2 linked regions of the Granulicella sibirica genome follow. The protein of the gene in region 2 interacts with the protein of the main gene of each other region in a pairwise test. Links are inferred from orthologs where the notes say so. Each region holds a gene or a part of one and is shown on either strand. Other genes may lie near its edges.

Evidence for each region.
Region 1: the proteins of nth (region 2) and aceE interact in binary tests that used the Escherichia coli proteins (3 or more experiments, as listed by UniProt). The link is inferred for Granulicella sibirica from one-to-one orthologs.

The regions. Positions count from the first base shown.
Region 1 is NZ_RDSM01000002.1:636,917-644,352, forward strand. What follows is about bases 3,591-6,779. They hold aceE (pyruvate dehydrogenase (acetyl-transferring), homodimeric type), read right to left. Parts: upstream 6,452-6,779; coding sequence 3,791-6,451; downstream 3,591-3,790. Other genes in these bases: GRAN_RS13585 (thiamine pyrophosphate-dependent enzyme), read right to left, coding at 3,591-3,729; GRAN_RS13595 (SRPBCC family protein), read right to left, coding at 6,577-6,779. Also shown: GRAN_RS13575 (UDP-glucuronic acid decarboxylase family protein), read left to right, coding at 1-947; GRAN_RS13580 (capsule assembly Wzi family protein), read right to left, coding at 1,006-2,907; more of GRAN_RS13585, read right to left, coding at 3,001-3,590; more of GRAN_RS13595, read right to left, coding at 6,780-7,110; bifunctional glutamate N-acetyltransferase/amino-acid acetyltransferase ArgJ, read right to left, coding at 7,118-7,436. UniProt on the Escherichia coli protein: Component of the pyruvate dehydrogenase (PDH) complex, that catalyzes the overall conversion of pyruvate to acetyl-CoA and CO(2).
Region 2 is NZ_RDSM01000002.1:281,256-297,114, reverse strand. Bases 7,676-10,627 are described here. They hold nth (endonuclease III), read left to right. Parts: upstream 7,676-8,704; coding sequence 8,705-9,550; downstream 9,551-10,627. Other genes in these bases: GRAN_RS12120 (GerMN domain-containing protein), read left to right, coding at 10,480-10,627; GRAN_RS12125 (N-acetylmuramoyl-L-alanine amidase family protein), read left to right, coding at 9,740-10,483; GRAN_RS12135 (chlorite dismutase family protein), read left to right, coding at 7,950-8,750; GRAN_RS12140 (DedA family protein), read right to left, coding at 7,676-7,886. Also shown: GRAN_RS12170 (hypothetical protein), read left to right, coding at 1-954; GRAN_RS12165 (type II secretion system protein), read right to left, coding at 1,218-1,646; GRAN_RS12160 (type II secretion system protein), read right to left, coding at 1,640-2,155; GRAN_RS12155 (cohesin domain-containing protein), read right to left, coding at 2,152-4,833; SsrA-binding protein SmpB, read left to right, coding at 5,020-5,559; GRAN_RS12145 (leucyl aminopeptidase), read left to right, coding at 5,597-7,099; more of GRAN_RS12140, read right to left, coding at 7,257-7,675; more of GRAN_RS12120, read left to right, coding at 10,628-11,136; murI (glutamate racemase), read left to right, coding at 11,141-11,962; GRAN_RS12110 (EVE domain-containing protein), read left to right, coding at 11,981-12,367; GRAN_RS12105 (aldo/keto reductase), read left to right, coding at 12,401-13,285; GRAN_RS12100 (enoyl-ACP reductase FabI), read left to right, coding at 13,362-14,138; GRAN_RS12095 (DinB family protein), read left to right, coding at 14,171-14,674; GRAN_RS12090 (DUF2256 and DUF3253 domain-containing protein), read right to left, coding at 14,671-15,078; GRAN_RS12085 (DinB family protein), read right to left, coding at 15,198-15,692; GRAN_RS12080 (SDR family oxidoreductase), read right to left, coding at 15,778-15,859. UniProt on the Escherichia coli protein: DNA repair enzyme that has both DNA N-glycosylase activity and AP-lyase activity. The DNA N-glycosylase activity releases various damaged pyrimidines from DNA by cleaving the N-glycosidic bond, leaving an AP (apurinic/apyrimidinic) site.

The sequences.
Region 1 (7,436 bases), 350 kb from region 2 along the record:
TACAGACAATTCTTGTTACAGGAGCGGCCGGATTTCTCGGATCGCACCTGTGTGATCACCTGCTCGCCGATGGGCATAGCATCGTCGGCGTCGATAACCTTTCGACCGGCAGTCACGCCAATCTCGCACACCTGGCGGGCAATCCCCGCTTCCGCTTTGTCGAGGCAGACATCTGCCAACCCTTTGACGTAGGACCAGTGGACTACATTTTCAACTTTGCCTCCCCTGCGAGCCCGGTCGATTACACGCGTCTTGGCATCGAGACGCTCCTGGTCGGATCGGCTGGGACGATCAATACGCTGGAATTGGCGAAGAAGTATGGTGCGGGCTATCTGCATGCCTCCACCTCGGAGTGCTACGGCGATCCGGAGGTGCATCCGCAGGTTGAGACCTATTGGGGCAACGTCAACCCGATCGGACCGCGTTCGGTGTATGACGAAGCAAAACGGTTCTCCGAGGCCGCGGTCGTGGCCTATCATCGCTATCACGGGGTGAACACCCACCTCGTTCGGATCTTCAACACCTACGGACCGCGTCTACAGGCCAACGATGGGCGCGTTATCTCGAATCTCATGATCCAGGCCCTCAAGGGTGAGCCTCTGACGATCTATGGTGACGGATCGCAGACGCGCAGCTTCTGCTTTGCGTCGGATCTGATCAGTGGGATCGTGCTGCTTTCGCGTTCCGAGGAGCACATGCCGGTGAATATCGGCAACCCTGTCGAATGGACCATTCTCGAGTGCGCGAAGGAAATTCTCGATCTCACGGGATCAACCTCGAAGATCATCTTCAAACCTTTGCCGCAGGATGATCCTACCCGTCGCCGGCCGGACATCACCCGCGCACGCACACTTCTTGGCTGGGAGCCGAAGGTCAAGCTGCGTGAAGGACTGGAGCGGTCGTTGTCCTACTTCCAGGCATGTGTCAACACACCCCAGGCTGTTTAGCAGATGCATCTGCAACGGGCCGGCGATCCTTCGTGATCGCCGGCCCGTTGTGCATTGTCTACCGCGACCATGAATGCAGCTTGGGGTAGTAGTTGAGTTGAACCGCGATGGTCGTATCGTTGCGCTGGGCGGGAAGATAGATCGGGGCCTTCCAGCGTTCGTACTGCACCCAGTAGTTCAGTTCGTAGTCCCTCGCAAAGCGCTTGACGAAGGTGAACTTCAGCGACCCCTGCGTCGTACCCTGGCTGATGAAGTCCTTGGCGTTCTTCTTGTCCAGGTACTCTAATTCGTACCGCTCAGTGGGTGACGCATGGTAAGTGAGCCAGGCCTGCCCGCCCTTGGCCTCGCGCCCGATCCAGTCGCCCATAATGAATCCTTTGTTCGTGTAACCCTGCTTCTGAATCGTCTCGAAGTAGTTGAATTGTCCGCCGAAACTTCTGGAGACACCAGGATCGGTCGAAACCGCTTCAACACGCAGATCCCATTTGTTGAAGTGCGGAATCTGCGACAGGTAAATTCCAGTACGGTAGCTCGCGCGACGTGGTGCGCTGATTGGCGTCACGTCATCGTGAGCGATGGAGTCCACGTAGAACGTCGCATACTTGCGAACGAAGGGGAGACGATACGAGGCATTGAACGCGGTGAACCTCGCGCCCGGATCATCGCGCGAGTACTTGAGATCCACGGTTGTATCGGCCGTGCTGAAGAAGCTCTTGAAGAACTTCGCGACGGTCACCGGTGAGTGTCCCGCGCCACCGAAGATAATCGTGCGCTGGAAGCCGAACTCGAAGTTTGATGTGGGCCGGAAGGAGAACATCTCCGAGTGGGTGTACGGATGGTTGGGCGAGGTGTGGCCTTTCAGGCTGCCGTAGAAGAAGTCGTATCGCAACGGTCCAACGAGACGGGAGAGGAGAGGGACATTCAGCGGCTCGACCCGGTTGATGCGAAACGAATAGATGTTCTCGGCATTGTTCGACCAGGCCATCGCGCCGCCCTGTGCCGGGCCAAGCCAGGCGTCATTCTTGCCACCCGAGATCTCGTGTCCCGCGACATGAAACGAGAGCGAACCTTCGACGATGCGGAAGGGATTCTGCGCATCGATGGGCCCACGCGGAATAGTGGCCTGGTTGTGGTTCGGCCCGCTTGGATCGATCTGATCCAGAATCGACAGGGCATCAGCCAGCGTATCGGTATAGCCTGCTGCCGAGGGGGCGTGCTGGTACTCCGCGCGAGCATAGAACGAGAAACGTCCTAGCTCTGCAAGATAAGAGCCGCCAAGAATGTTGTTAAAGCCCTTCTGGTAGGGCCGGCCATAATCATTCACGATCGTTTGACCAAGATGATAGCTATCGCGCAACGGATCGCCGGTGATGTACATGCCGCGATCGTAGACTTGATGAACTCCATAGACGAGCGCCCGGTTGCTCGGTCCGGCCGGTTTCTCCGCCTGTAACTCCCGCAGAAGTCGGGCGAGGATATCCTGCGCCTGGTCGTCCTTGCTGTTCAGGATCGCCTGTTGCGAGTCCTCCAGCATGTGCAGGACGCTGCGCCTCGTATAAGGACGCATGGCCAGGAACATCGTGTTGAGATATCCCAGCGAGTAAAGCCGCGAGAGCTCCGGGTAGACCCAGCTATCAAGGGAGATGTAAGCCGAACCATCGTGATCCTTTTTTCTCTCCTCCCCGGGCTTGCCATACGGCTCGTAGGCGGAGTAGGCCGGCGGAGTTCCGGACGGTGGAGGAATCACGACCGGGGAAGCGCTTTGATTCGGAGCTGGCACTGTTGATGCCGGCGCCGTCTGGCCGCCATACGCATTCCGAGATGGAGCATCGTCTGCTGGCTGGCTGGTCGGGGCGGGTATCGTTGTTACCGGCGCCGGAGCAGGCGTGGTCTGGGCTAGCGCGCCCTGCAGACCGAAGGCCGCGATACTGGCCGGTAAAAGAAAAAATCGCTTACGCACGTATACCTCGCCGATTGAGCCTTGGGGTTCCCGGACAGTGTACCCTCTCGCCCGTCGCTCGAACGTCCGGATTCTAATCCGCTACGCCAAAGATCAGGATGCGATGCTGTTCATCCAGCTCTGCTTCGCGACACCGCGTCGCAGCAGGTATTTTCCAAGCTCTTCAACTGCAGTCGACGCCACGGCACTTTTATCAGCACCCTTCGAGAGCCGGAAGCGCACGCCCTCGATAAGGGCCGCGCCGCCATGCGCCCGCGCGCGTCCGATCGACTCTTGCGCTACGCGGTAAAGCGCGACCGCATCCTGGCCATCGACAGGGATCCCGGGAACTCCCGCATCGCGTGCCTCCCGGCACAGATCGCCTTCGTTCTCACGGCCTTTCCAGCGCGGCAGAACGACAACGATCAGGGGAAGTTCCACCGCATACCGGAGTGCTTCCACCCATCCACTCTTTTCCACCTCGTGCCGCTCGAAGAACCCAACCGCGAGACGTGATCCTCGCAGCGTCCTGGCCGCACCGATGGCCGCGTAAAGCCGCTCTACGCCACCCTGGATGATCGTGTCCTTCCTGGTGACCTGCGAGAGCCCCCGGGCTATGGCGAGTGCCTGGTCTTCTCTGCATCCGAAGACCACATCTTCTTCGTTGGTACCGGCAAGCGTACTCACCCAGCAGGCAACATCATCCATGCCTGGTTTTTTCCGACGCGTCGAACCGAGCATTGCGCGCACCTTGACCATGCGCGAGTACATGGCACGCAGGGTCTTGTTGCTCATCAGGGGGTGCTCTTCTGGAGTCGTCCCCACAGTCTTGTCTACTGCCATGCTTCGCCACCCTGATCTGAGGAAAAGGCGGGCGCTGTGTCATGGCGCCCACCGCCAAGCTCTAGGCCCGCGCCGGGTCGCCTGCTTCAATATTCACGCCAAGCTCAGACAGGGCTTCCTGTGCCTTGCCGCCGTCGAACTTGCCGTCGCGTGCGAGCTTCGAAAGTGTCGCTCCCACGATCGAAGCGGCATTCACCTCAAAGTGGCTGCGGAGATGCTCGCGGTTGTCGCTGCGTCCGAAGCCATCCGTGCCAAGCGTCACGAGACGTCCGGGGAGCCAGGAGGACAGGCCATCGGGGATCACCTTCATGTAGTCACTTGCAGCGATGATTGGTCCGTTCGCGCCTTCGAGCACGGTCTCGAGATAGGACTTCCGCGCGGGCTCGGCAGGATGCAAGCGGTTCCAGCGCTCGATGGCAAGCGCGTCGCGGCGAACCTCGGTATAGCTCGGCACGCTCCATACCGTCGTCGGCACGCCGTACTTGGTCGCGAGAATCTCCTGAGCCTTGACCACCTCGTTCAGGATCGGACCCGATCCGAACAACTGCGCCACGGCCTCGCCTTCGGCGGCCTTGAACTTGTAAAGGCCCTTCAGGATGCCCTCGGCGCAGCCTTCCGGCATCGCGGGCATGGCGTAGTCCTCGTTGTACATGGTCACGTAGTAGAAGACGTCTTCCATGTCTTCGTACATGCGCTTGATGCCGTTCTGCAGAACAACCGCAAGTTCGTAAGCGTAGGCCGGGTCGTACGTGACACAGGTCGGGATCGTGCTCGACAGCACGAGGCTGTGACCATCCTGGTGCTGCAGGCCCTCCCCAAGCATGGTCGTTCGGCCTGCCGTGCCACCCATCAGGAAGCCCTTGCCGCGGGAGTCCGCGAACGCCCAGGCCATGTCGCCGATGCGCTGGAAGCCGAACATCGAGTAATACATGTAGAACGGGATTGTCGGGATGCCGTAGTTCGAATAGGCCGTCCCGGCAGCGGTAAAGGAAGCCATGGAACCGGCCTCGGTGATGCCTTCTTCGAGGATCTGCCCGTCCTTGTCTTCGCGATAGAAGAGAAGCATGTCGGCGTCGTGCGGCGAATACTTCTGACCCTCCGGCGCATAGATGCCGACCTGGCGAATGACGGACTCGAGCCCGAAGGTGCGTCCTTCGTCAGGGACGATGGGCACGATGAGTTTGCCGACAGTTGTGTCCTTCAAGAGCGCACGCAGAACACTGACAAAGCCAAGCGTAGTTGAGACGGACCGACCGCCCGAACCACCGAGCCACTCCTTGAAGAACTCGATGCCCGGAGCCTTGAAATCGATCGCGGGAACCTTACGCGAAGGCATATAGCCGCCCAGTTCCTTGCGCCTCTGCTGCATGTACTGAATCTCGGGGGCGTCCTGCGAAGGGCGGTAGGGAACTCCGTCTTTTGCCGCCTGCTCGGGAATTGGAATATCGAAGCGCTTGACGAAAGCCGCGAGTCCGTCGTCCGCAAGCTTCTTCTCGGAGTGCGTCGCGTTGCGTGCCTGCGCGGATCCGAGGCCGTAGCCCTTGACCGTCTTCGCGAGGATGACGGTCGGGCCGCCTTTGAACTCGATGGCCTGCTTATAGGCGTTGTAGATCTTGGCCGGATCATGTCCGCCGCGATGCAGCATGCCGAGCTGCTCGTCCGTTTTGTCCTTCACAAGCTCCAGCAATTCGGGATATTTGCCGAAGAAGTGCTCACGAAGATAAGCGCCGTCTTTTGCCTTGAAGGTCTGGTAGTCGCCATCGACGCATTCTTCCATGCGCTTCAGAAGAAGACCACTCTTGTCCTTCGCGAAGAGCTCGTCCCAGTCCGAACCCCAGATGACCTTGATGACGTTCCACTTGGCTCCGCGGAACATGCCCTCGAGCTCATCGATGATGCGCTTATTGCCGCGGACTGGACCGTCGAGGCGCTGCAGGTTGCAGTTGATGACAAAAATCAAGTTGTCGAGCTTCTCGCGTGCGCCGAGAGAGATGGCACCGAGGGTGTCGACTTCGTCGGTCTCGCCGTCGCCGACGAACGCCCACACCTTGCGATCCGTCTTCTCGATGAGCCCACGATTCTCGAGATACTTCATGAAGCGCGCCTGATAGATCGCGTTTAGCGGCCCGATGCCCATCGAGACGGTGGGGAAGCGCCAGAAGTCCGGCATCAGCCACGGGTGCGGATAGCTCGAGAGACCGGGCGTGTCGCGGAGTTCGTGGCGGAAGTTCTTGAGATGGTCGTCGGTCAGGCGATCTTCAAGATAGGCCCTGGCATAAACGCCGGGCGAGGCGTGCCCCTGGAAGTAGATGAAGTCTCCCGGCTGCTCGCCGTACTTCGCATGAAAGAAGTGGTTGAAGCCGACTTCCAGCAGCGTTGCCAGCGAAGAGTATGTCGAGATGTGGCCGCCGATACCGGCGTCCTTCTTATTCTGCCCATGGACCATCGCCATGGCGTTCCAACGGATGAGGCTTTCGACGCGGCGCTCCATGGCGCGGTCGCCGGGGTAGGGAACTTCGTCGTCCTTGTCGATCGTGTTCTTATAGGGCGTCGACACGCCGGCGGGTGTGGCGACACCGGCTTCGTGCGCACGCTGCCGAAGTGCCTCCAGAAGCTCCGTCCCCAGCTCCCGCCCTTCTGCCACTACATCATCAAACGCTTCAATCCACTCCGCGACCTGTGCGGTAAAGTCCTGCCGTTGGGCGTCATCCATCTTCGTCATAGGGTTCCGTTGCAGCTCCAGTTTTCGCAAAAACGCATCGTTGGTGAGCCGGCACATGGTCCTGCCGGGCAGCGTCGCTTATAACGATATAAGGCTTAGGCTAAAACGTCATCTACGCGGGTCGGTCAACGCTGCCTCACGGATTCCGCCTGAAGGTCCTTGAGGTACTGTTTTACCGGCGAATCCTCTTTCGTGACGTAGTGCTCGATGAAGCGCCAGACCGGCGACCGCTTCCTGGTGTGTTCGGTAATCGTTATGCGGGTTCGGGCCGGACCATCAGGCTCCAGATCCCAGATCCAGATTCCGCGGAACGGATTTGGCCCCTCACCTCTAGGTGCATGCGTCATCCGTATCACCTGCCGGAATGGCGGCTGCTGCTCCTGTATGCAGAAGGGAATGGAGAGCTCACTCTGTTGCTCCTCCCAGCAGAATTCGCCATCCTGCGGATCGAGGTGCCGGAGGTAGTGAATGCCGGTGCGCCAGTTTGAATTTTGTGGAGTGTCGCTCACGAGCTCCCATACGCGATCGATCGAGGCGGGAACGATGCCGGTAACGCTGGCTATACGCTCCTCGGGAACACGCCGCCCCATGACCTCGACGGCCGCAAAGCCGCACATGGCAACTACGAGCAACGCGACCCATGCACTCTTCCAGCTCATCTGCCCTCTAGGTTGAGTAGTCCGCATTGATTCGAACGTACTCTTCGGTGAGGTCGCAGGTCAGGAAACGGCACTCGGCTTCGCCCTCGCCCAGGTCGATCGCAATAGTGTACTTCCGCGCAGTCATGGCTTTGTGTGCTGCTTCCTTATCAAAGGAAGGCGAACGCGTTCCGAGTGCGAACACCTGGAGGCCGCCTATCGAGATCGTTACCCGCTCCGGCTTAAACGCCACCCCACTGTACCCAGCCGCTGCAAGCAGACGCCCCCAGTTCGGATCCGCGCTTGACCAGGCCGTCTTGCACAGGGGAGAATGCGCGATCGCCCGC
Region 2 (15,859 bases):
CCCGATGTTGAGGCGCTCACGAAGGATGTTGAGGCGCTCGCGAACTTGGTGCAGCAACATGACCGGGGCGTGCCCTGGAGCCTGGTCCTCGTATTTCTGGCTGGGTTCGCAGCGCTGGCATTCGTCGGCAAGAAGCATTCAGAGGCCGTTCCAATCGCAGGCGCAGCAGGGCTGGCTGCTGAGGTGGTGAAGCACGCAGACCAGTATGCGAAGCTGAGCGACAAGATGTATTGGTGGGTGCTAGGCGGATACCTTGGGATCTCTTTTGCCCTGACGGTTTTGTTTTGCCTTGCGATCTGGAGGAGCTTGAAAATTGCTGGGGAAAAGACCCGTGTGGCCGAGTTGATGATGGGTAAGGCGGAGAAGGAGCCGCGGGAGGAAGAGAATCAAGACAAGGAAGATGAGGATGGAGCGAAGGACGGCAAAGGAAAGAAGTCTGATAAGGAACGGGAGAAGGGCTTTCTCAGCTCTTCCTCTTCACTTGGATATTCCGTTCTCGTGTTGCTGTGGGCATTTGCAATAACCGCTTACCCGGCACCGAGTAGGGGATCAGCCCCGGGAGTGGAGACGACGGCCCTGCGACCTGAGGAATTGTCACCAGTCAGACAGTATGTAAAGGGGCACGAACTGCTGAGGGATAGCGACAAAGACCAGCCTCGCATCTTAGGAGATAGCTTGGCAAAGATGCATCTGACGCCGCACGATATCGTTCTACTGCTCGGATCAACTGACTGCACTCCGTTTCGCAAAGGTGGAGAAGGAAATAATCCGGACCTTGCTCAAAAACGCGCAGTAGAACTTGGCAAGGCTCTGGCGACCCGTTCCGAACTGAAAGACATACATTTCACGCCACTAGCAGTCAAGCAACATGAACGATGCCTTGAGTCAGCAGATCTTCGCGCGGTGTATCCCTTTCTTATCCGGCAGGAGCGGGAGCCCAGGGTGACACGATAGCAAAGCCTCCTTCCGCAACCGATTCCGAGCCTAGGGCGACACTGAGCGTCTCGGAATGCTTTTATGCGGGCATCGTCAATGGGAAGGCTTCGAAGGTCTGGTACTGCCGGGTTTCGCCACGAGATCCATGCCTTCGAGGGCGACTATCTGGTCGGCGCGCTTCCGCCATAGGAGACCGACGAAAAGATGGCATCGACGTGACAACGGATGTACAACGGCGCTCCTGTTGGATCGGTTTGTGGCGGAGTGGTGCCGTGCGGCATCTACCAGGTGTTGTAGCTGGTTCCGTCGCTGGCGGTTTGCTGGGCTCCGCTGTAGACGTCGCTGATGCCGGCTTCGGTCTGGTCGATGCTGGAGAGGTTGTCGTCCTGGGCGGGGACCCAGGTGTCGCTGCGCTGGGTGATGGGGTCCTTGGGCATGACCTTGAGGTAGCCGCCGGTGACGAGGTCGTCGAGGGATTGCGGGGCCTTCTGCTTGTCGACGGTGTAGGAGTCGATGGCCGTGCGCATGGCGTGGAGGTCCTCGCGGAGGACGGCTTCGCGGGCGGCGCGGACGTTCGAGACGTAGGCGGGGATGGCGAAGGCGGCGAGGATGCCGATGATGACCATCACGATCATCAGCTCGATGAGGGTGAAGCCGCTTTCGTCGGTGCGGGACTGGGGTGCGGGACGGGTTGAAGGGAGCTTCACCATGTGTTGTATTTTGTCCCGTCGAGTGCGGTTCCGTCGCTCTTGGAGTGGACGTCGAAGACGTTCTGGCCGCCGCCGTCGGAGTCGGGATCGTCCTGCATGGAGCGGGTGGCCCATTCGGCCTGACCGGTCATGGGGTCCTTGGGGATGCGGCGGAGGAAGCGGACCTTCTTGGTTCCGGCATCGACGCCGTTGACGAGGGTATCGAGGTCGGGGGGGTAGTTGAAGGAGTCGAGCTTGGTCTGGAAAGCGCTCTTGTCGGCGGCGTCCTTGTAGTGGTCGATGGCGTCACGCATCTCCCAGAGGTCGCGGCGGAGTTCTTTTTCCTTGGTGCGTTTGACCTGGAAGCGGGCGATGGGGATAGCGGCACCGGCGAGGATTCCAACGATGGCGACGACGATGATCAGTTCGACCAGGGTGAGGCCGGCTTGGGAGTTGGCGAGGCTGACGTTCCGGCTACGCCCCGCGATGGCGAGGGGAGCCGGCGCGGATTGGAGCCGAAGCGAGATCATTTTACGTGTACCGTGGCCTGCGATCCTACGGCGGGCAGGCTTGCCTGCGCGCTGTTCTTGGCGCCGACCTTGGTGAGCGTAAGCTGCGAGTCCCCGGCGGCGATGGCCTTGAAGGTGAGGGTGCAGATGTTGCCCTGGCCGTCGACGCCCTTGGCGCTTGGCGGACGGGAGGTGGAGATGGTGACGAGACCGTTGCCCTCGTCACGGTGGACGATCGCGACTGCCTGCCCGTCGCGCCCGAGGAAGTCTCCGGCGTCGACGTTGACGAGCTGGAGGACCTTGGGATCGAACTGCATCTGGAGCGGAACGGCGTAGAGGTCGTGGGCGTTGGTGGCCGAGACGGCGACCTGGAAGGTAGCGCCGACCGCCTGGTTGGGGCTGGCCGGGACGACGCCGAGGCTGACTGGGCCGGAGGCGGCTCCGGGGTTGAGCGGAACGCCATTCTGGGCTGCGGCCGCGGCGGCTGTCGGCGGGAGTGGCTTTTCGGCCTGCTGGGCGAGCTGCTGGGCCATGGCGGCGGCGGCGTTGGCGGCGGTGGTCGTAGGCCCGGTGGCGCGGGCGACGGGCCTGCCGGCGAGGAGGTTGGCGGTGGCCTCGGCTCCGGCGGCTCCGGCGGACTCGAAGGTTGCCGGGCTGCGGCGAAGCTCGTAGCTTGTGCTTGTGCCGGTGTCGATGGGGCTGGTGTTTACCCTGGTGAGGACCGACTCGCGGACGAGATGGGGGATGAGAAGGAAGACGACTTCGTTCTGTTGCTTTTCCGTGCCCTGGGTTCCGAAGAAATACTTGAGGAAGGGGATTTCGGCGAGGCCGGGGGTTCCGCTGTTGGTGCGGTTGTCCTGCTTGGTGAGGATGCCGGCGATGATGCTGGGCTCGCCTTCCTTGAGCTGGATAGTCTGCTCGATGACGTTCTGGGCGATGATTGGCTCGCTGACGCTCGAGATGGTGACGGTTCCGCTCTGCGAGGAGACTTCGATCTTGAGCTTGAGAGTGATCTCGTGGTCGTAGTGGACGGTGGGAGTGAGATCGATGTTGACGCCGACGTCGAGGTAGGTGAACTGGGTCTGTACGCCGAGGGAGACGGTTCCGGTGCTGACGCCCGAGCTGTACGAGCCCGTGGCGATGGGGATACGGGAGCCGATCTTGAGAGTGGCGCGTTGGCCGTCGGTGGCGCGGATGCGAGGGTTCTGCAGGATGCGGGTGTCGGAGTCGGTAAGCAGCGCGTTGAGGGTTCCACCGGTGAGGCCGACGGCGAAGTTCGTGGCGTTGAGGTTCGCGAGACTGTTGAGGGTGAAGGTGGAGGTGGTGCTCGTGGTGCTGGTGGAGGTGCTGCTGCTCGTGGAGCTGGTGGAGGACGTTGCGGCTTGCGGGGTCAGGGTAAAGGACTGGGGGAGGGTGATGCCAAGGTTGCGGACGCGGTCGCGGTTGACCTGGAGGACGGCGACGTCGACGACGACCTCGGAGCGGGCGCGGTCGAGATCGTTGATGATCTTCTGGGCGAGCAGGAGCTGGTCGGGCGTGGCGCGGAGGATGATGGCGTTCTGCGAGGCGACCGAGTAGATCTTGACGGTCGGGTCGAGCATGTTGCGGACGGTGGTGAGGATCTCGTTGAGGTCCTGGGCCTGGCCGATGTTGGTGAGATAGAAGGTCTGGACGGAGAGCTCGTCGAGATCGGTGCGCTTGGTGCGGTTGTTCTGGGCGACGAAGATGGTGTTCGCGGTGACGGGCTTGAAGAAGGTTCCGGCGAGGGTTCCGACGATGCGGAAGGCGTCGAAGAGGGTGACGGACTGGAGATCGACGGGGATGCGCTTGGACTGGTAGTCGGGGTCGAAGAGGACGTTCAGGCCGGCGAGCTTGCCGATGGTCTGGTAGATGACCTTGGTGTCTTCGACAGCGTGGAGGGTGATGGGGTCGTTCGATACGGGCTGGAGCTGGACGGGGCCGGCGACGGAGTTGATGGTTCGGAGGGTCTCCGCCTGGTAGGGCGTCTGCTCGAGCGCGGCGGACTCTGGGGTGGGGGGTGCGCCGGGCGGAGGCGGCATGTTGTCCGGATGCTGGATGAGGTTGATTTCCTGCGTCGCGGTCTGGTTCGAGGGGTCGACGGCGAGGGCGCGGGCGAACTCGTTGAGCGCGGCGGGGATATCTCCGCTCTGCTTGAGGACGCGGCCACGGTCGACGTGGGAGACTCCGGCGAGGAAGCGCATACGCTCGTAGCGGGTCTTGTAACGAAGGTCGGCGGGGGCTTTGAGGGCGGCCTGGCGGTAGTCCTCGTAGGCGGTGTCGTAGTCCTCGTGGAGCTCGGCGTTCTGGGCGCGCTTGTTCCAGGTGCGAGCTGACTGGGCTTCGGCCTTGGGACTCGGGACGGCGATGACGCCCGCCGACACGAGGGCGAGCAGCGCGACGCGCCGCTTGGAGGGCAGTACTTCAGAGAGGAAAGACGAGATAACTCCGCGACCCATGCTTGTTCTGTTTGCGTCCTTTACACCGTGCGGAGTGAAGCGTAGCCGCAGAAGAAGATATCCTGCCCGAAGCATCTTGTCATTGCTGTACTTGCGATTCTGCTCGTGATGCGAGAACTGCCTGACCGATCCAGAGACCACATCGGCAAGGTCGGCTGGGAGGTTCACTTTGCCTCCGGGGACAGCGTCTCGTGTGGTCTTCGATTCGGCTGAGTATACCATTCGTGCGTCTTCTGGCCTGGCTTGCTTCATCATGGTCTTCTTCGTGTTCGGCGGACGCTCGGTGGTGGCGTCTCGTGGGTCTAACTGGGGCGTTCTCGTGGTCTTACGCTGCATAGGCCCGGTTGTCTCGCGTGTTAACATAAGGGTTGGCCCGGTGACTGCTTCCCGTGCCGTTGAAGGATCCTGATGCCGCGCTCCCTTTCCAATCCGACCGTTGCGAACCAGCCTAAACCCGTGGTGAAGGAGAAGGATCGCGACCCCGTGGCGGCGGGCAAACGGGATGCGGCGTTCAACCGGTCGGCCAGCTTCAACTACTTTTTGACCGACAAGTTCGAGGCGGGGATTTCGCTCCGCGGGACCGAGGTGAAGTCCATCCGGGAGGGCAAGGCCAACCTGAAGGACGCGTATGGGCTGTTGAAAGACGGGGAGTGCTTTCTACTGAATGCGCACATCGGACCGTTCTCTCATGGCAATGCGATGAATCATGAAGCGCTTCGCACCCGGAAGCTTTTGCTGCATAAACAAGAGGTCCGGAAGCTCGAAGGTATGACGAAGCAGAAGGGATTTACGCTCATCCCGGTGCGACTTTATTTCCGGAACGGGCGGGTGAAATGCGAACTTGCGCTGGCTAAAGGCAAGCAGGAATGGGACAAGCGCGCGACCGAGAGGAAGCGTGAGGCGGACTCGGAAGCCAAGGCCGCTGTCGCTCGCAGCCAGAGGCGTTAGCTCGGTCGTTCCGCGGGTGGCGGGTTACGATAGAGGGATGATCACGAAGCTTCTCTTTGAGGATGCAGCCGCGTTTGAGACGCCGCTGCTTGCAGTTTTTGCCGTCGATTCGGCTACGGGCAAGGATGCTGCTGCGTCAGTCACGCTGCTAACGGGTTCAGAGGCGATCAAGGGCGCGGCTGCTAAGGTGCTCGCTTCCGGTGAGTTCAAGGCTGGAGTGTGCGAGACGGTTTTGCTGCATGCGCCGGCCGGAGTGAAGGCTGAGCGGCTCCTGGTGATCGGGCTGGGTAAGGCTGCGAAGCTCACGCTCGATGAGGTTCGCAAGGGTGGCGGGACGGCGGTTCGTTTCTGCAAGCCTCGTGGGCTGCGGGATGTGGCGGTTGCGTTTCCGGCGGAGACCTCGCTTGCGGGCGGGCTGGTGGCACGGGTGCTGGCCGAAGGGGCGGAGCTGGCGGATCCGGACTATGACACCTATAAGAGTGACCGAAAGGATCAGAGCGTAAGCTCGGTCACCGTGCTGGCTGCGGCGGAGGATGCTGCTCTGACGACGGGCTTCAGCGAGGGGTTGGCGATTGCCTCGGGGCAGAACTTTACCCGGTGGCTGGTGAACGAGCCGGGCAACGTGCTGACTCCGACGGAGTTCGGAAAGCGCGCTACAGCGATGTGTGCCGAGGCTGGGCTGACGTGTGAGGTTTACTCGACAGAGAAGCTGCACGAGTTGAAGATGGGGGCTTTCTGGGCGGTGTCACAGGGGTCGGCGGAGCCTCCGGCGCTGATCGTGATGACGTATGAGCCTTCCGAGGCACCGGGCGAAGGATCGCCGGTGCTCGGGCTTGTCGGGAAAGGCATTACGTTCGATACGGGCGGGATCTCGATCAAGCCAGGCGACGGCATGGAGAAGATGAAGTACGACATGGCGGGGGCGGGAGCCATGATCGGGGCGATGAAAGCGATCGCGGCGCTTAAGCCGAAGGTGAAGGTGATCAGCGTGATCTGCTCGGCGGAAAACATGCCGGATGGGAAGGCGTATAAGCCGGGAGATGTCCTCACCGCGATGTCAGGCAAGACGATCGAGATCATCAATACCGATGCCGAGGGGCGGCTTGTGTTGGCGGATGGACTGCACTACGCCAAGACGCTTGGGTGTACGCATTTGATCAACGCGGCTACTTTGACGGGGGCGGTGGCGATTGCGCTGGGCAAGATCAATGTCGGGGTGTTCTCGAACGACGAAGCTGCTTGGCAAGCGTTTATGAGTGGGGTTGGGACGACCGGGGAGAAGTTCTGGCGGCTTCCCTGCACCGATGATTACCGGGACCAGATCAAGAGCGCTATCGCCGACATTATGAATACCGGGGGGTCGCGGTATGGCGGGGCGATTACCGCGGCTATGTTCCTGAAGGAGTTTGTCGGGGATACACCCTGGATCCACCTGGATATTGCGGGGTGTGCGTGGCTGGATGACGCTAAGCCGTGGATCGCCAAGGGGCCTAGCGGGGTGGCGGTGAGATCGCTGGTGGAGTGGGTTCGGGGGTATTAGGTCTGGTTTGACGCGCTGGGCGGTATCGGCTCCCACCTTAGGCACGATGGAACTGTGCCGAAGGTGGGGCACCCGCTGGGTTTTGACGGGTCTAGCGAGAGACAAGGCAAACGCAGATTCCCTTCGGGAATGACAACCAGAACGGCAAAGGCCAGAGCTAGGCGGGTTCGCCGGCGCGGATGCGGTTCTTCCAGTGGGAGGAGATGAACCAGATGATGCCGATGACCAACAGGACTTCGACGCCGAGGTGGAACTTCTGGAAGACGGCCTTGAACTTCGGGTTCGTGTCCCACTGCGCGCCGAGCCGCATGCCGACGTAGGCGAGGGCGTAGCACCAGGGCCAGGAACCGATGAAGGTGTAGAGGTGGAAGCGGAACTGGTTCATCTTCGCGATGCCGGCGGGCAGGGCGATGAAGGTGCGGACGATGGGAAGCATGCGCCCGATGAGGACGGTGATGGAGCCGTACTTGGAGAAGAAGTGCTCGCAGAGATCGAGGTCGCGGCGGCTGAGGAGGACGTAGCCACCGAAGCGCTCGACCATGGGACGGCCACCCTTCGCGCCGATCCAGTAAGCGGGGATGGAGCCGATGTTGCTTGCCAGGGAGGCGAGCGTCGCGAGAAGAATGAGATCGGCCTGGCTGTGGGCGAGGGCGTAGCCCGCGAGGGGCATGATGACCTCGGACGGGATGGGGATGCAGGCGGACTGGAGCGCCATGAGGAGCATGACGCTGAAGTAGCCGCCGGCGGAGATCAGGCCTATGAGGACCGCAACAAGTTTTTCAGACATGTGAGCCCAGTATATCGGGTCGCGCCTTTGCTAGCATGATACTGACTCAGGAGATTCAGCATCATGGCAGAAATTAACCCCGTCGCAACCGCCTCCGCCGTCGCTACCCCTCCCGCCCCCGGTCGCCCGGCGAGCAGCTACGGCGCGGCCCCGCATGATCCTTCAAAGCCGGCAGTGAAGCGGCAGATCGTGTGCTTCAGCTTCTATAAGGTGATGCCGGAGTGGCGTCGTCTGCCGGCGGAGGAGAAGGCAGCGCACAAAGCTGCTTTCGTCGAGGTGTTGAAGCGCTGGAATAAGCCCGGCGAGTTTCTTTCGCTGACGTATTCGACGATCGGGACGCGGGGCGACGTGGATTTCTGCGTGTGGTCGATCGGATATGCGGTCGATGAGCTGAACAAGATGCGTTCTGAGCTGATGGGCACGCCGCTCGGCGGATATCTGTCCTCGCCGCATAACTTCCTGGCGATGACCAAGAGATCGCAGTACCAGATCGATCGGCCGGATGAGAGTGAAGGCGAGGGGCGTGGCGCGATCCGGCCGGGCGGGCAGAAGTACATCTTCATCTATCCGTTCTGGAAGACGCGGCCGTGGTACCTGCTGTCGGCGGCGGAGCGGAAGAGGTTGATGGATGAGCACATCCGGATTGGGCTGCTGTATCCGCGGGTGAAGCTGAATACCACTTACTCGTTCGGGATCGACGACCAGGAGTTCGTGGTGGCGTTCGAGACGAACTTTCCCGAGGACTTTCTTGATCTCGTGCAGCAGCTTCGGGAGACGGAGATCAGCCTGTACACGCTGCAGGATACGCCGATCTTCTCGTGCGTGAGGCTGCAGCCGGCGGAGATGCTGGACCGGCTGGGCTAACCGTGGCTCCGGGGAAGAAGGCTGCTAAAAGCGCGAAGAAAGTAATCACTCCGCTTCGGCCGGTTCCGAAGTCACCGGAGGGGGCGGCTGCGCGGGCGATTGCGGCGACGGAGCCGGTGGCTCCAAAGAAGCGGCCTGGGCGGACCGCTAGGCCGACCTCGCCGGAGCGGGTGGCGGCGATTCTCGATGCGCTGCGGAAGACGTATCCGGGAGTGGTGTGTGCGCTGAATCACCACAATGCGTGGGAGCTTACGGTTGCCACGATTCTTTCGGCGCAGTGTACGGATGTGCGGGTGAACATTGTGACGCCCGATCTGTTTCGGGCATTTCCGACCCCAGCGGCGATGGCGAAGGCGACGCTGCCGGAGTTAGAGGAGCTGATCCGAACGACGGGGTTCTATCGGAACAAGGCGAAGTCGATCCTGGGTGCGGCGAAGCTTGTCTCGGGCGAGTATGGCGGGGAGATTCCGCAGACGATGGAGGAGATGCTGCGCATCCCCGGCGTCGCGCGGAAGACGGCGAATGTGGTGCTGGGGTCGTGGTTCGGGATCGCTTCGGGGGTGGTGGTTGATACGCATGTGCTGCGGCTCTCGCGGCGGCTGGAGCTGACAAAAGAGAGCACGCCGGAGAAGATCGAGAAGGATCTGGAGAAGATCCTGCCGAAGGACCGGTGGATCGCTTTCTCGCATGAACTGATCCATCATGGGCGGCAGATTTGTATTGCGCGGAAGCCACGGTGCGCGGATTGCACGCTGGAGACGCTTTGCAATTCTATTGAGAAGACCTGGAGTTCGCACTAGCTGGAAGGCAAACCCCGAGAGCAACTTACGCGGATGGCTGGCCGGTCCTCTACAATGGACGACGAACCGCATCGAACTGATCCTGTGACCTGCCAAGCCCCTCCTACTCGACGGCTCTTTCCTGCTGCCCTTGCTTTTTCCGCACTCTCAGCGATCCCGCTTGGTGCTCAGGGGATCGCAAGCCTGCCGATGTACAACCGGAATGTGGTGTTTCTCGACCCGGCACATGGTGGGACGGACAACGGGGCTCGCCTGAGCGGCAAGCTTCAAGAGAAGGATGTGACGCTGGCGTTCGAACAGAGGCTGCGGTCGCTCTTGCAGGCGAAGGGGCTGACGGTGGTTTCGGCTCGGGATGGCGATGCCTCTATGACCTCGGACCAAAGGGCGGACATTGCGAATCACTCGAGGCCGATTGCATGCCTTCTGATTCATGCGACCTCGTCCGGGTCGGGAGCTTACCTGGCAACTTCATCGTTGCAGGCGGATCCGGAGCCGCACTCTGTTCTGCAATGGGAGACGGCACAGGCTACCTACGTATCGCAGAGTTTGAGTTTGCTGGAAGGGCTGACGAGTGCGCTGGCTTCGGCGTCGTTCAAGCCGGTGACGTTGCAGTCTTCGGTGCCTCCGATCGATTCGCTGACGTGTCCGGCGGTGCTCATCGAGTTTGGGCCGAAGTCGGGTACGCCGGTGAATGACGAGGGGTATCAGCAACAGCTTGCGGATGCGATTACGGGGGCGCTGGTGGCGTGGCGGACGACGTTCGATCCGCCGAAGCCGGTTGTGGATCCGTCGGCTGATCCGTCCGCGCCGAAGGCCGCTCCCCGGCCTAAGATCAAGCCGCCGGTTGCGGCGCCTGCTCCGCCGACTCCGCCGGGCGCGCCCTTGAGGTCCGTGCCTTCGATCGCGCCGATTAAGCCGGGAGGGGCGCGATGATCCCTCGCTATCAGCGCGTGCTGTTCTGGTGCCTGCTTGGGTGCATCCTGTTCATGTTCCTGTTCCTCCTGCGCGGATGCGAACAGGCCCGGGAGAAGTTTGCCAATCATGGAGATCTGACTCCGCTGGCCGCTCCTACGCCTTCCGAGCTGGCAAATGTGACTTTGTCGATGGCGAACGATGCGGATGTCTCTCTTACGCCGACATCGCGGCAGATCGCTCTTCCGGAGGATCCCGGTCTGAAGGCGCGAGCTTTGCTTGAGAATCTTATTTCGCTGTACGCGCAGCCTGGGTCGGCTCATCCTCTGCAGAGCGGAGGGGCAGTCGATGATGTGTATCTGTTTACTCCGGCTGCCGCGTCTGGCGCGCAGGGGAGCAGGCAGGATTCGCTCTCACAAACACGGGGGGGGCTGACTGCGGTGATCAACCTGAAGGGTTCGTTTGCCGATCATCATCCGTCGGGGGTCGTTGTGGAGACGCTTACGGTGCAGTCGATGATTGGGACGCTGCATGCGACGCTTCCGGAGATCGAACAGATACGGTTTCTGGTGGATGGGAAGCCTCGGGAGACGCTTGCGGGGCATGCGAGCCTGCTGCGAGCGTATCCGGCGGTCGATACCGCGAACCGTCCTCCGACGGGCGACGAGAAGTAGACGCTTGAACTCACCTCTCACCATTGGCGTGTTCGATTCGGGCTTTGGCGGGCTGACGGTGCTGCGGGCGCTGCTTCCGCTGATTCCGGGTGCGCGGTACCTGTACCTGGGGGACACGGCGCGGTTGCCGTACGGGTCGAAGTCGCGGGAGACGATTGCGCGGTATGCGCTCTCGAGTGGGCGATTTCTGCTGGAACAAGGGGCGGAACACCTGGTCGTCGCCTGCAATACGGCGACGGCGCTGGCGCTTGAGGATCTGAAAGCTGATCTACCTATTCCAGTGACGGGCGTGATTGCTCCTGGGGCCGCTGCGGCTCAGGCTGTGGGCGCAGCAGGGCATGTGCTTGTGCTGGCGACGACGGCAACGGTGCAGTCTGGAGCTTATACACGGGCGCTTGAGGCGCGGGGCTTGGCAGCGACAGAGAAGGCTTGTCCCCTGCTTGTGCCGCTGGTAGAGGAGGGGTGGCTCGAGGCTACTCCAGAGACGATCGCGGTTACGGCGGAGGTGCTGCGGATTTATCTTGCGGAGGCAATGGCGGAGGCTCCGCAGGCGACTTCCCTGCTGCTTGGGTGTACGCACTATCCGCTGCTGAAGCCGCTGATCGAAGAGACGCTGCGGAGGCTGGACTATCCGCTGCGGCTGATCGATTCCGCCGATGCTACGGCGCAGGCGGTTGCGGGGCAGATTGGCACTCGGGCTGCGGTTGGAGTGGCCACGAGTACGGCGTTCTATGCGACGGATTCGATCGAGAAGTTCCAGCGGCTCGGGTCGCGGTTTCTTGGACAGGTGCTGCCGCCGGTGAGTTTGATAGACCTTGGCGGCTAGGGCTTATACCCTATGTCTATGCCCTACCTTTTGAAGACGGAACCGGACAAGTACTCCTACGACGACCTGCTGCGGGATGGCGAGACGACGTGGGACGGGATCACAAATAACCAGGCGCTGATCACGCTGCGCAACATGAAGAAGGGTGAGAAGGCTGTCATCTATCACTCGAATGTTGGCAAGGCGGCGGTCGGGACGGCTGAGATCGTGTCGAATGGTACCAATCCCGATGATCCGAAGTTTCCGCTGGTGCGGATCAAGCCGCTGAAGAGGTTGAAGCGGGAGAAGCCGCTGGCGGAGATTCGCGAGGCTCCGGTGTTTACGGGGTCGATCATGTTCCGGCAGTTCCGGCTTTCGGTCGTTCCTCTGACGGACGAGCAGTATGACTGGCTTGTGCATGGTTAAGGCAGGGAGCAGGGGATAGGGAGTAGAGGGCTTATGGCTTTGAGGGATACGTTTGTTCTTGGTGGTGATCTGCCGGTGCATCGGATGGGCTATGGCACGATGCGCCTGACGGGTGAGGGTGCCTGGGGCGAGCCGCCGACTGGCCTGGTGGCGGCGCATGCTGTCTTGCGGAAGTGCGTAGATCTGGGGATCAACTTCATCGATACGGCGGATGCCTATGGGCCGCAAATCGCCGAGGATCTGATCGCGGAGGCGCTGCATCCCTATCCGGCTGGCTTGGTGATTGCGACGAAGGGCGGGTTGACGCGGCAGGGACCGGCGAAGTCGAAGGCTTGTGGGCGGCCGGATTATCTGCAGCAGCAATTGGAGCTTTCCCTGCGACGGCTGAAGGTGGAACGGATCGATCTGTACCAGCTTCACCGGATCGACCCGACGGTCCCATTGGCGGATACGCTTGGTGCGCTCAAGGACGCGCAGAGCCAGGGGAAGATCCGGCACATCGGGCTGTCCGAGGTGACGCCGGTGCAGATAGAAGAGGCGCGGAAGATCGTTCCGATTGTGAGCGTGCAGAACCGGTACAACCTCGTCGAACGCAAGTCGGAGAGTACGCTTTCCTACTGCGAAGAGCATGGGTTGGCGTTCATTCCGTGGTACCCGATCAACGCGGGGAAGCTGACGCGGCCTTCGAGCGATTCGGCGTCAACGAATCATCCTCTGGAGGGGCTTGCGAGGGATCACGGGGCTACGATCGGGCAACTTTCGCTGGCGTGGCTTCTGCATCGGTCGGCGAATATCATTCCGATTCCCGGGACGAGTTCGATCGAGCATCTGGAAGAGAACTTTGCGGCGGCGAAGCTGGATGTTTCGGATGAGGACTGGGATGACATCGATCTGATCCTCGATACGCAGGCAAGCTAGATATGCAGGCACGTTAGACACACAGTCCGGTCCGGCTGGTATCCTTACCGACGGAACACAGGAGCATCGCCACAGCATGATCGATCTCAAAGGCAAAGTCGCCGTTATCTTCGGCCTCGCGAATAAGCGCAGCATCGCGTATGGCATCGCCCAGAAGTTTGCGGAGGCGGGCGCGACGCTCGTGCTCAGCTACCAGTCCGAGAGGCTGCGCAAAGAAGCCGAAGGGCTGATTACGGAACTAGCCCAGGAGCATAGCGCCAAGGCGTTCCAGTGCGACGTGTCGAAGGATGAAGAGATCGATGCACTGTTCGCGCAGATCAAAGAGACCTATGGGACGATTCACAGCGTCGTACACGCGGTGGCGTTTGCACCGCCCGATGAGATTAAGAACGACTTCCTGCTGACCAGCCGCGAGGGGTTCCGGATTGCGCATGATGTGAGTGTTTACTCGCTGATCGCCGTGGCGCGAGCGGCGGCTCCGTTGATGGAGTCGGGTGGGTCGATCCTCACGCTGACGTACTATGGCGCGGAGAAGGTGTTTCCGAACTACAACGTGATGGGTGTGGCGAAGGCCGCGCTCGAGGCGACGGTGCGGTACCTGGCGGCTTCGCTTGGGCCGAAGGGGATTCGGGTGAACGCGATCTCGGCGGGGCCGATCAAGACGCTGGCGGCGCGCGGTATCGGCGACTTCAGCAAGATTCTGGATGCCGTGACGGAGCGTGCGCCGCTGAAGCGGAATGTGGACCAGTCCGAGGTTGGCGGGGCTGCGCTATTTCTTGCATCCGACCTGGCTTCGGGGATTACGGGCGAAATTACGTTTGTCGATTGCGGCTTCAACATTACCGGGATTTAGCTTTCGTCACGCGGTCTAGCAGAAAGGTCCCGATGCCCTTTTCAACGCTTCTGACGGCAGAGCTCGCCAGTGAGTTCAAAAACACCCGCAAGATACTCGAACGGCTTCCGGATAGTCAGGGCGAGTTCAGGCCTCACGACAAGTCCATGCCGCTGGGGAAGCTGGCGGGGCACGTTGCGCAACTGCCGAGCTTCATGTCCATCATCCTGACGACGCCGGCGTATGACTTCGGCAAGACGAAGAGTCCGTCGCTCGTGTTCGAATCTGCCGGGCAGATCGCTGCGGCCTTCGACGAGCTCGCTACCAAGGCTCAGTCCGATCTGGCGGGGACGTCGGACGAGGCGTTCGAAGAGATATGGAAGCTGACGTACAACGATCAGCCGATCTTCTCCGGCACGCGCTTTCATGCGTACAGGCTGATGGGGATCAACCACATGATCCATCATCGGGCGCAGCTTGGCGTGTATCTGCGTCTGCTGAACCAGCCTGTTCCTGGGCTGTATGGGCCTTCGGCGGACGATAAGATGGGCTTCTAGGTACCCCGTAGCCGTAGGCGGATTGGGCCCTTTGCGGTTGATCCGTCGACGACTTTGTTCTTCTGCAGGATGTCGATGCGGCCCGCGGCGACAAGGCGGCGGGCTGCTCTTCGTGCGGGCTCCATGAGGTCTTCCCAGCCGGTCTCCTTGATGGCTCGGGCCGCTTCCGAAGGGCAGATGGTCTTGCCTCTTCCGCGTGCCTTGAGTAAGTCGAGGATCGCGGTTTCGAGAGCCGTGTCCGTGCTGTCTGGTTTGTGCCTGCGGCAGCCGTCGCTGCAGAACTTCACCTCGTCCCAGTTGCTCGCGAACTTTTTGCGCCAGGTGATGGTGCGCCCGCAGGTGGCGCAGTGCTTGTCCGCGTGTGGTCCGTTGGGTGCGCCGGGGGATGGCTTCGGATCGGGCATTCGCTGTGCTCACTTAAACCGTAGATGCGAATGCAGGCGCGAGGGACTGCGGAGCGGCAGAAAAAATGCCCTGTCACGCGAGGGCGCGGCAGGGCTTGGCGGGTCAGGTCGGGTTAGTGCTACTTTGTTCCGGGGACGATCTGGCCGAGGTGATAGGCGAGGTGACTGGTGCGGCCAAGGAGAATCGCGAAGCGGTTGCGATGGGGCTCTTTGGCGAAGTCCTCTTCGGAGACAGCGGTGTGCTTCTGGAGCCACTCGGATGGGGATAATTTCGCGCTGTGGGAGAGGACGGCAGCGTTGATCTCGTCCCACTGTGCCTTCAGGTGATCCGATGAAGGAAGGATGGCGATGGACTTATCCGGGGCCTTGATGAAGATCTCGTCGAGTTCCGGATGAAGACGTGGGCCGAAGCCGAGGAGGCTGAACATCGCATCCGCGGTTGCGGTGAGGTGTCCGAGGATGTAGATCACGCGATTCTTGCCCGGAGCGATCTCGCTATGAAGCTGTTCTTCGGTGAGGCCAGACCAGAGCTTGGCGGTTCGTTCGACGGTGGACTTGAAGACGCCGACTGCGAGCGACGCGAATTGGTCTGATTGATTTTCTGCTGCTGACATTGTGTGCCTCTCTCTGACTAAGCGCTGCTAAAAGCAGGGTGCGCTCCCATGACCGCACCCTGAGGTCGACTGACGTACGACTTGCTTAGATCTGGGCCATTCCGCCATCGACAAACAGTTCCACGCCGGCGACATAGCTCGCGTCGTCCGATGCCAGGAAGACGGCG